DNA from 3 places in the Isoptericola sp. MSGPD8_1_ISO-PGPR-S23-394 genome. Region 3 is predicted to be linked to each of the others. Evidence: predicted binding sites of a transcription regulator. Region 3 holds the regulator's gene; each other region holds the start of a gene.
What was found. The regulator HspR, encoded in region 3, represses chaperone genes until heat shock. The targets are predictions, from matches to a motif close to AAGTTGAGTCNNNNNGACTCAACTT.
Positions count from the first base shown of each region.

Region 1: a site for HspR is predicted at 1,389-1,413, ahead of clpB (ATP-dependent chaperone ClpB). Genes of this name have one in related genera too.
Region 2: a site for HspR is predicted at 1,708-1,732, ahead of AC3RJ8_RS00685 (Hsp20/alpha crystallin family protein). Genes of this name have one in related genera too.

Region 1 covers NZ_CM176517.1:3,421,277-3,424,547, forward strand. The annotation lists gene clpB (ATP-dependent chaperone ClpB) at 1-1,339, opposite strand, end outside; gene AC3RJ8_RS15740 (LppM family (lipo)protein) at 1,488-2,444, shown strand; gene AC3RJ8_RS15745 (alpha/beta hydrolase) at 2,459-3,271, shown strand, end outside.
Region 2 covers NZ_CM176517.1:143,546-146,816, reverse strand. The annotation lists gene AC3RJ8_RS00700 (hypothetical protein) at 1-25, shown strand, start outside; gene AC3RJ8_RS00695 (amidohydrolase) at 29-1,300, opposite strand; gene AC3RJ8_RS00690 (YrhK family protein) at 1,358-1,636, shown strand; gene AC3RJ8_RS00685 (Hsp20/alpha crystallin family protein) at 1,768-2,196, shown strand; gene AC3RJ8_RS00680 (ABC transporter substrate-binding protein) at 2,369-3,271, shown strand, end outside.
Region 3 covers NZ_CM176517.1:431,998-435,268, forward strand. The annotation lists gene AC3RJ8_RS01915 (DnaJ C-terminal domain-containing protein) at 19-1,011, shown strand; gene AC3RJ8_RS01920 (heat shock protein transcriptional repressor HspR) at 1,055-1,507, shown strand; gene AC3RJ8_RS01925 (DUF1540 domain-containing protein) at 1,689-1,997, shown strand; gene AC3RJ8_RS01930 (hypothetical protein) at 2,100-2,861, opposite strand; gene AC3RJ8_RS01935 (sigma-70 family RNA polymerase sigma factor) at 3,051-3,271, shown strand, end outside.

The sequences.
Region 1 (3,271 bases), 950 kb from region 3:
TCTCGAGCCGGGCGCGCGACGCGGCGTCGGCCGAGCCCTCGTTGTCCTTGAGGACGACCTCCTCCATCTCCAGCCGGGTGACGGCTCGCTGGAGCTCGTCGATCTCGACCGGCGAGGAGTCCATCTCCATGCGCAGCCGGCTGGCGGCCTCGTCGACGAGGTCGATCGCCTTGTCGGGCAGCTGGCGGCCGGTGATGTACCGGTCGGACAGCGCCGCGGCCGCCACGAGGGCGGAGTCGGCGATGGTGACCTTGTGGTGCGCCTCGTACCGCTCCTTGAGACCGCGCAGGATCGCGACGGTGTCCTCGACGGACGGCTCGCCGACGTACACCTGCTGGAAGCGGCGCTCGAGGGCCGGGTCCTTCTCGATGTTCTCCCGGAACTCGTCGAGCGTGGTCGCGCCGACCATCCGCAGCTCGCCCCGGGCGAGCATGGGCTTGAGCATGTTGCCGGCATCCATGGCCCCCTCGGAGCCGGCCCCTGCCCCGACGACGGTGTGCAGCTCGTCGATGAAGGTGACGACCTCGCCGTCGGAGGAGGCGATCTCCTCGAGGACGGCCTTGAGGCGCTCCTCGAACTCGCCGCGGTACTTGGCGCCCGCCACCATGCCGGCGAGGTCGAGCGCGACGAGCCGCTTGCCCTGCAGCGAGGTGGGCACGTCTCCGGCGACGATGCGCTGGGCGAGGCCCTCGACGACGGCGGTCTTGCCGACGCCGGGCTCGCCGATGAGCACCGGGTTGTTCTTGGTGCGGCGCGACAGCACCTGCACGACGCGGCGGATCTCGGCGTCGCGGCCGATGACCGGGTCGAGCCGGCCGTCGCGTGCCTGGGCCGTGAGGTCGGTGCCGTACTGCTCGAGCGCCTTGTACGTCCCCTCCGGGTTCGGGCTCGTGACGCGACCGGAGCCGCGCACGGCGGGCAGGGCGGTGCGCAGGGCGTCGGCGGTGGCGCCCGCGGCGGTCAGCGCCTGCGCGGCGGCGGATTGCCCGGTGGCGGTCGCGATGAGCAGGTGCTCGGTCGAGACGTACTCGTCGCCGAGCGCCTCGGCCTCCTGGGCGGATCCGGTCAGGACGGCCTGCATGGACCGCGACGGGGAGGGCTGGGCGACGCCGTCGCCGCTGACGGTGGGCAGCGCGACGAGGGCGGCACGCACCTTCTGGCCGACCTGCTGCGGGTTCGCGCCCACGGCCTCCAGCAGCCCGACGGCGACGCCGCCCGTCTGCTGCAGCAGGGCGGCGAGCAGGTGGGCCGGCTCGAGCTGGGGGTTGCCGGCCGCCGACGCCGACTGGACGGCGTCGCCGATGGCCTGCTGCGACATCGTCGTGAACTTGGTGTCCATGGATCCTCCGGTTCCGCTCAGGGTTGGTCTGCTCGGATCAACCTCCGCAAAGTTGAGTCTATTCCACTCAACCTTGCTTCGCACGCCCCTCGTCGGAGCACCCGACGCAGCAGGTGCCGTGGCCAACGTCCTGGGGGATGCTGGACCCGTGCAGACATCGACCCGAGGCCGTCGCCGCCTCCGTACCGCCGTCGTCGCCGTGCTCGCCGCCGTGGGGCTGCTCACCCTGGCCGGGTGCATGAAGCTCGACATGGACCTGAACCTCTCCGAGGACGACACCGTCTCGGGGTCGATGACGGTGGCGTTCTCGGACCAGCTCGCCGAGACCATGGGCATGGACCCGCAGGAGCTGTGGGACCAGGCCGGTGACGAGGTCGCCAGCGACCTGCCGGAGGGTTCGTCCCAGGAGCCCTACGCCGACGGCGAGTACACCGGCACCACGGTGACGTTCGCCGACATGCCGCTGGAGGAGCTCTCCGGCACCGGGACCGACGAGCTGTCGATCACGCGCGACGGGGACGAGTACCTGGTCCAGGGCACGATGGACATGACCGACGACACCGGCCAGATGAGCTCGCTGCCGCCCGGCATCGCCGACAGCTTCGACGTGCGTGTCGCCGTCACCTTCCCCGGCGAGGTCGTCGAGACCAACGGCACCGTGGAGGGCAGCACCGTCGAGTGGCGGCCCGCCATGGGTGAGAGCACCGAGATCTTCGCGCGCGGCGAGGCCAATAGCGGAGGACTCGGGGGCGGCTTCCCGTGGTGGGTCGTCGGCGTCGTGGTCGGCCTGGCCGTCATCGCGCTCGTCGTCGTCCTCGTCGTGCGCGGCAACCGCCGGCCCGGGACCGCAGAGACGACCGGCACCTCGGCCGGAGCGGGCGCGACGGGCGCCGCCGCCTACCCCGCCGGGACGCCGGTGCCGAACCCGTACACGCCGGGCGGCACGCCGCCCCAGCCCGCGCCGCCGCTGGGTCAACCGCCCGTCGCCGCGCCGGGCCAGCCGCCGCTCGCCTCCCCGCAGCCGACGGAGCCGCCGCACCCGGCGCCGGACCAGCCGGACGCACCGGGCACGCCTGACGAGGAACGCCCGGACGAGACCCGCTGAGTAGGCTCGGCGGGATGACGTCCGCACCAGGCCACGCGACCCCGCCGTCCTCCTCGCAGGGCGCCGAGCCGACAGACTGGCGCCCCGACCTGCTGGGTGACGGCTTCGAGGCACGCACCCTCGCCCTGCCCGACGGCGCCGAGGCCACCCTCGTGCGGTACACGCCCTCGGTCGCACCCGACGGCCGGCCGGCACGTACGGCGGTCCTCGCGGTCCACGGGTTCGTGGACTACTTCTTCCACCCGCACGTCGCCCGGCGGTTCGCCGCCGCGGGATACGCGTTCTACGCCGTCGACCTGCGCGGGCACGGACGCTCCTGGGACGCGCACGTGGCGGCCGGGCACGACCCGAACCAGGTGCGAGACATCGCCGTCTACGCGCAGGACCTGGACGCGGCCGCCGCCGTCGTCCGGGACGCCGGGCACGAGCGGCTGGTCGCGCAGGGCCACTCCACGGGTGGCCTGGTCGTCCCGCTGTGGGCCGCCGCACGACCGGGCCGGGCCGACGCCGTGGTGCTCAACAGCCCCTGGTTCCGGCTCAACGAGCCGCGTGCCACCCGCTGGGCGGCGACGGCGATGGTGGAGGCCGTCGCGCCCGTGGCACCGCGGGCCGTCGTGAGCCACCTGGTCGCCGACTACGCCCTCGCGCTGCACGCCGAGCACGGCGGTGAGTGGGAGTTCGACCCGGCGTGGAAGTGGCACGAGCCCTTCGCGGTGCGGGCGGCGTGGCTGCGGTCCGTGCTGAGGTCCCAGCGGCGGCTCGCCCGAGGGCTCGACCTGGACGTCCCGGTGCTCGTGCTCTCCTCCGACCGGTCCAGCCACGACGAG
Region 2 (3,271 bases), 290 kb from region 3:
CCAGACGGAGAACGCGGGCGAGTAGCACTCAGGAGAGCCACTCCCGGGCCGCGGCGACAAGCAGGTCCACGCCGATCTCCAGCGTCGGCTCGGGTGCCGGCGCGAAGAACGGCGAGTGGTTCGGCGCGACCGCCTCCGGCAGGTTGCCCATGCTCGCCGTCGACGGGTCGAACCCCTCGAACAGCGCGGCGTCGAACCCGCCCAGGAACCAGTAGACGAGCGGGACGCCCGCCGCGGTCGCGAGCACGCCGACGTCCTCCGAACCGGCCACCGGCGGCAGCTCCACGACGACGGGGCGCCCGCCCGCGGCCTCGATCCGCTCCCGCCCGGACTCCAGCGCGCGCTGCAAGACGCCGCGGGTGCGTCCGGCCGCCTCCGGGTCGTTCACCGTGGGACCGAACGAGGAGACCTGCTCGTGCTCCGGTGGCTCCGGGGCGCCGGACGCCACCGCCTCGGCGTCCACGATGCGGCGGATCGCGGCCAGCACGCGCTCGCGGACCGCCTCGTCGAAGGTGCGGACGTTGACCAGCAGCTCCGCGCGGTCCGGGATGATGTTCGCCTGCGTCCCCGCACGGACCGAGCCGACGGTGACCACCGCCGACTCCCGTGCTCCGATCTCGCGGGACACGATGCCCTGCAGCCGCTGGATCGTCGCGGCCGCCAGGAGGACGGGGTCGATCGTGCCCTCCGGGCTGGACCCGTGGCCACCCTTGCCGTGCAGCACGATCCGCAGCGAGTCGGCGGCGGCCATCGCGGTCCCGGAGGTGAGGTTGACCGTCCCGACCGGCAGCGGCATGACGTGCTGGCCGAGGACGACGTCGGGCGTGCCGACCCGCTCGAACAGGCCGTCGTCGACCATGGCGCGCGCCCCGGCACCGACCTCCTCGGCCGGCTGGAACAGCACCTGGAGCGTGCCCGGCCACTCCTCGCGATGCTCGGCGAGGTGCGCGGCCGCGCCGAGGAGGCACGTCACGTGCACGTCGTGGCCGCAGGCGTGCATGGTCCGCGTCTCGTGCCCGTCCGGCAGGGTGGCGGTGTGCGTCGAGGCGTACGGCAGATCCGTGCGCTCGGCCACCGGCAGGCCGTCCATGTCCGCGCGGAGCAGCACCGTGGGGCCGTCGCCGTTCGCCAGGACGCCGACGACGCCGGTCCCCCCGATCCCCTCGTGCACCTGGTAGCCCCCGGCGCGCAGCCGCTCCGCGACGATGCCCGCCGTGCGGTGCTCGGCGAACGCGAGCTCGGGACGGGCGTGCAGGTCGGTGTAGATCGCCGTGAGCTCCGCGGCCGTGAGCGTCGTCATGGGGCTCATCCTGCCCCCTCGGATGCGTCGGAGCGCCTCGACCGGGAGAGTGGCAGGATGTCCGACGACCACAGCCTGCACCTGCGCATCGGTGGCGAGGAGCTGATCGTCCGCCGTCGCTACGAGTCCGCCAGCATCGCCAACGACATCCTCATCGGACTCTGGTTCGTGGTGGGAAGCGTCCTCTTCTTCAGCCCCTCCACCGAGACTGTGGGCATAACGCTCTTCCTGCTGGGAAGCCTGCAGATGCTCGCCCGGCCCATGATCCGGCTCGCCCGCCGCGTCCACCTGCGGCGTATCGGCTCGGCGGACGCCGAGACGGCCCGCGACTTCTGACCGCCACCGCGCGCGACGCCGCCGCTGCCGATCGCGAGGGCTGCCGACGCCGTCCGCCGTCGGCGAACCCGGAATTGAGTCACCCCCGCTCAGGTTGCACCCCTCAGCAGCACCCACCCTGAGGAGGAAGCATGATCGCCACCCTGAACCGCCCGGCGTTCGCCGACGTCCGCATCCGTGACCCGCGTCGGCTGCCGCTCGCGGCCGAGCGCCGGCCCTCCGAGCGCCAGGCCGCACCGGCCGACGTCTACCGCGAGGACGAGGACCTCGTCGCCCGCTTCGACCTGCCCGGCATCGACCCGGCCGAGGACGTCACCGTCGAGGTCGAGGGCCGCCAGCTGGTGGTGCGCGGCGAACGCAAGGACCACCGCGACGAGGACGCCGAGGGCCGTCGGTACTCGGAGGTCCGCTACGGCGAGTTCCGTCGCGTCGTTCCGCTGCCGAAGGCCGTGGACGGTGCGGCCGTGACCGCTTCCTACGACGCCGGTGTCCTGACGGTCACCGTCGCCGGGGTCTTCGCGGGCACGACGCCGCAGCGCATCGAGGTCACCACGGCCTGACCTCGGCGAGCACCTGACCGACGGGTGGTGGCGCGCATCGCGCCACCACCCGTCGTCGTCCCTGGCGACCGTGTCGGGACACACTCCTGGGCAGCGTCGACGGGATGTTGTATCGTTTCAAGCCGTGTGGTTGAACCACACGTCGACGAACATCCCGAGCAAGGAGGCTCAGATGAGATTCGCCCGTGTGCCCGCCGGCGCCGCAGCCGTGGCCGCCGCAGCCCTCGTCCTGACGTCGTGCAGCAGCGACACGGACCCGGGAGAGGACGGTGACAGCGGGCAGGTCACGCTGACGGTCGCCTGGTGGGGCAACGACGACCGCGCCGAGCGCTATCAGGAAGCCCTCGCCCTCTTCTCCGAGCAGCACCCCGACATCACGATCCAGTCCTCCTTCACGTCGTTCGACGACTACTGGACCGCCCGCAACACCGAGGCGGCCGCCGGGGCGCTGCCGGACGTGATGCAGTTCGACTCCTCGTTCCTGCGCCAGTACGCGGGCACGGGCCAGCTCCTCGACGTCGGCCCCTACCTCGGCGAGCAGATCGACACGTCGCAGCTGAACGACCAGCTCATCGACTCGGGTCGGATCGAGGACGCCGTCTACGCCGTCCCGACCGCCACGAACACGCTCGCGATGTTCTACAACCCCGCCGTGGTCGCCGAGGTCGGCATGGAGCCGCCCGCGGAGGATCTCACCTGGGACGAGTTCGCCGACTGGGCCGCCGAGTTCAGCGCAGCCGGTGGCGACCACGACCCTGCCCTGTACGGGACGAACGACTACACGGGCATCTTCTGGGCGTTCCTGCAGCACCTGGTCCAGGAGGGCGTCACACCGTTCACGGACGACGGCCAGATCGGGTTCACCGAGCAGGACATGGCCGACTGGCTCATCTCCGGCGACGCGCTGCGTGAGGCCGAGGCGTTCTTCCCGATCGAGCGCAACGAACAGCTCGCGCCCGAGGGTGGTTTCACGGTGAACGAGCAGGCCGTCGAGATGTCCTGGGACAACTTCCTCGCCGGGTACGTCGCGAGCTCCGGCCAGGAGGACATCACCATGCTGCCCGTTCCGTCCGGG
Region 3 (3,271 bases):
AGACAAGGAAGGGACGTCGTGACCGGTCAGGACTGGATCGAGAAGGACTTCTACGCCGCGCTCGGCGTCCCCAAGGACGCCGACCAGGCGGCCATCAAGAAGGCGTACCGCAAGCTGGCGCGTCAGTACCACCCGGACCAGAACCCGGGGGATGCCTCCGCCGAGACCCGCTTCAAGGAGATCGGCGAGGCCTACGCCGTGCTCTCGGACACCGAGCAGCGCCAGCAGTACGACGCGGTGCGCTCGATGGCCGGCGGCGGCGCACGCTTCAACGCCGGACCGGGCGGTGCGTCCGGCGGCTTCGAGGACGTGTTCAGCTCGATGTTCGGCGGCAGCGCCCGTCCGGGCGCCGGCCCGCAGTATCAGCAGTACCAGTCCGGCGGCGGGTTCGAGGACATCCTCGGTTCGATGTTCGGCGGCGGCATGGGTGGCGGCCTGGCCGGGTTCGGCGGTCCGCAGCAGCGCAAGGGCGCCGACGTCGAGACGCGCGCCACGCTCCCGTTCCGTGCCGCGGTGGAGGGCACCACGGTGGAGCTGACCGTGGACGGTAAGAAGATCACCGCGCGCATCCCGGCCGGGGTGCACGACGGGCAGAAGATCCGGCTGCGCGGCAAGGGTCGGCCCGGGCAGGCCGGCGGTCCCGCGGGCGACCTGCTCATCGCGGTGCACGTCACCGAGCACCCGGTGTACTCGATCGAAGGTGCCAACCTGCGCATGACTCTGCCGGTCACCTTCGCGGAGGCCACGCTGGGCACCACGGTGGAGGTGCCGACGCTCTCCGGCGAGAAGGTGCGCCTGAAGGTGCCCTCCGGGACGCCGTCGGGCCGGGTGCTGCGGGTCAAGGGGCGCGGGGTGGCGACGGCCAAGCGCACCGGCGACCTGATGGTGACCGTGCAGGTGGTGGTCCCGCAGAAGCTGAGCAAGGGCGCCAAGAAGGCGCTGGAGGACTTCGCCGCGGAGGCCGACGGCGAGGACGTGCGCGCGGAGCTGTCGGCTCAGGCCGCGCAGTAGGGTCGGGTCCGCCGGATCAGGTCAGGGAGCGAAGGAGGTCGCCATGGTCACCGACGACGCACCCGTGCTCACGGTGTCGCAGGCCGCACAGCTGACGGACATGCACCCGCAGACCCTCCGCCAGTACGACCGCCTCGGGCTCGTGGTGCCGCGTCGTACCCGCGGACGCGGGCGGCGGTACTCCCGCCGCGACGTCGCGCGCCTGCTGGAGGTCCAGCACCTCGCGCAGGACGAGGGGATCAACCTCGCCGGGGTGAAGCGCATCCTCGACCTCGAGCAGCACGTCGCGGTGCTCGAGCAGCGCCTGCACGAGCTCGCGAGCGTGCTCGCCGAGCGTGAGCGCGCCGAGGGCCGCGTCTTCGCGGCCGGCACCGCGGGGGACGTCGTGGCGGTGCCGCGCGGGCAGCGGGTGCGGCGCACCGAGCTCTACGTCGAGACGCGTCGTGAGCAGGGCGGCGCCCTGGTGCTGTGGCGCCCGACGCCGCACCGCGACTGACGCCCGGACGCCCCGTCCGCCGTCGGACAATTTTCGGGACGTCATTCTTTCGTTATTGAATTCTCCTCTGGCAAGGCTTTCCTTACTTTGGTAGGAATGTTTCTCCTTCCTGTGCAGGAATCGAATTCGTGCCTATGATCGAGATCACGGCGACGACGAGACCTGACACGAGGAGCGCACCATGACGACCCTGATGGAGATGCCCGAGGTCACGAGCTGCACCGTCGACGGCTGCAGCTACAACCACGACCACGACTGTCACGCCGGTGCGGTGACGATCGCCGGGGTGCCCGGTGACGCGTCCTGCGCCACGTTCATCCCGCTCAGCACCAAGGGCGGCCTGGAGAAGGTCGTCGCGCACGTCGGCGCCTGCCAGCGGGTCGACTGCGTCCACAACGAGGAGCTGGAGTGCGCGGCCAGCTCCATCCGCGTCGGCGCCGGTCCACAGGACCCGAATCACGCCGACTGCCTCACCTTCGAGACGCGCTGACCCGTCGCGCACCGACCGACGGTGCAGCAGCGAGGCCCCGGACGCACCGTCCGGGGCCTCGCGACGTGGTCCCACCGAGGCCGCCGTCGGTGCGGCCCTCGGTCAGCGGCGCAGGTGCCTGAGCAGGTCGACGGCATTCTCGTGCGAGATCGGCAGGCGCTCCACCCACACACGGACCGGGCGCCGGATGCTCCCCGCGACCCCCAGCACCTCGGCGTTGCGCTCCACGATGCTGCGCACCGACTGTGCGAGGCGGGTGGTCTCCGGGTCGCGCTCGCAGAGGACCGCGAAGACGCCGTCGCTCAGGGCCGCCATCGGGTGACCGGAGCCGAAGACCTGGTCGAGCGTGCTGCCGACCGAGGCCGCGCGTGCCATCCGTTGCCACGCGCCCAGGGAGTCCACGGCGACGTCGAGCACGACCAGGCAGTGTGACGTCGTGACGTCGTCGCCGCTCGCCGCGGCGCGACCGTAGGTCTCGCGCAGCCGCTCCCCGAGATAGTCGGCCGTCGGCAGGCCGGTAGCGGGGTCGCGTACGCCCGTCGGTGCCGGGTCGCGCTCCCGGACCTCGACCCATCCCTGTGCCGCACCGCGCACGGCATCGACGTCGAGCGGTTCTCCCACCGACCGGTACAGGCACGCCAGGTCGTCCAGCGTCTCGTCCAGGCCGATGCCGGCGGCGCTGCGGGCGGTGCCCAGCCGGTGCGCCGCCATCTCGGGCGAGCGACCGGCCTCCAGCGCCTCGACCAGGGCGTCCACCGCGGGGTGGTACCAGTCGCCGGGGCGCAACCACACTTCCGTCAGGCTGGCGGCACGCCAGCGTTCACGGGTGTCGGCGGCCGGTGCGCCGTGGGGAGTCAGGCTCATGATGGTGAGACGTCCATAGGCCTTCATCATGACGCAGTTCTGGTGAATCGGCGCGGGTGAACCGCGTCACGAATTGATTCACCCGCGCCTCACCGCCCACCGTGGGGCCGACGCGCGTAGAGTGGCGCCGTTCGCGCTCTCCCGAGCGCGCGCGACGGGGGGACTTGGGGCGAAGAAGCGGATGGCGACGTGACCGACGTCTACGTGGGCTCGGACGGCACAGCTCCCAGCGACGGCGAGCTGATCCTCGAGGTGCGCGGCGGCAGCCTCGACGCCTACGGCGCCCTCTACGAACGGCACGCCGCGGCGGCCCAGCTCCTGGCCCGGCAGTACGTCAACATGACCAGCGACGCGGACGACGTCGTCGCGGAGGCCTTCCACCGCGTGCTGGGCGTGCTGCAGCAGGGCGA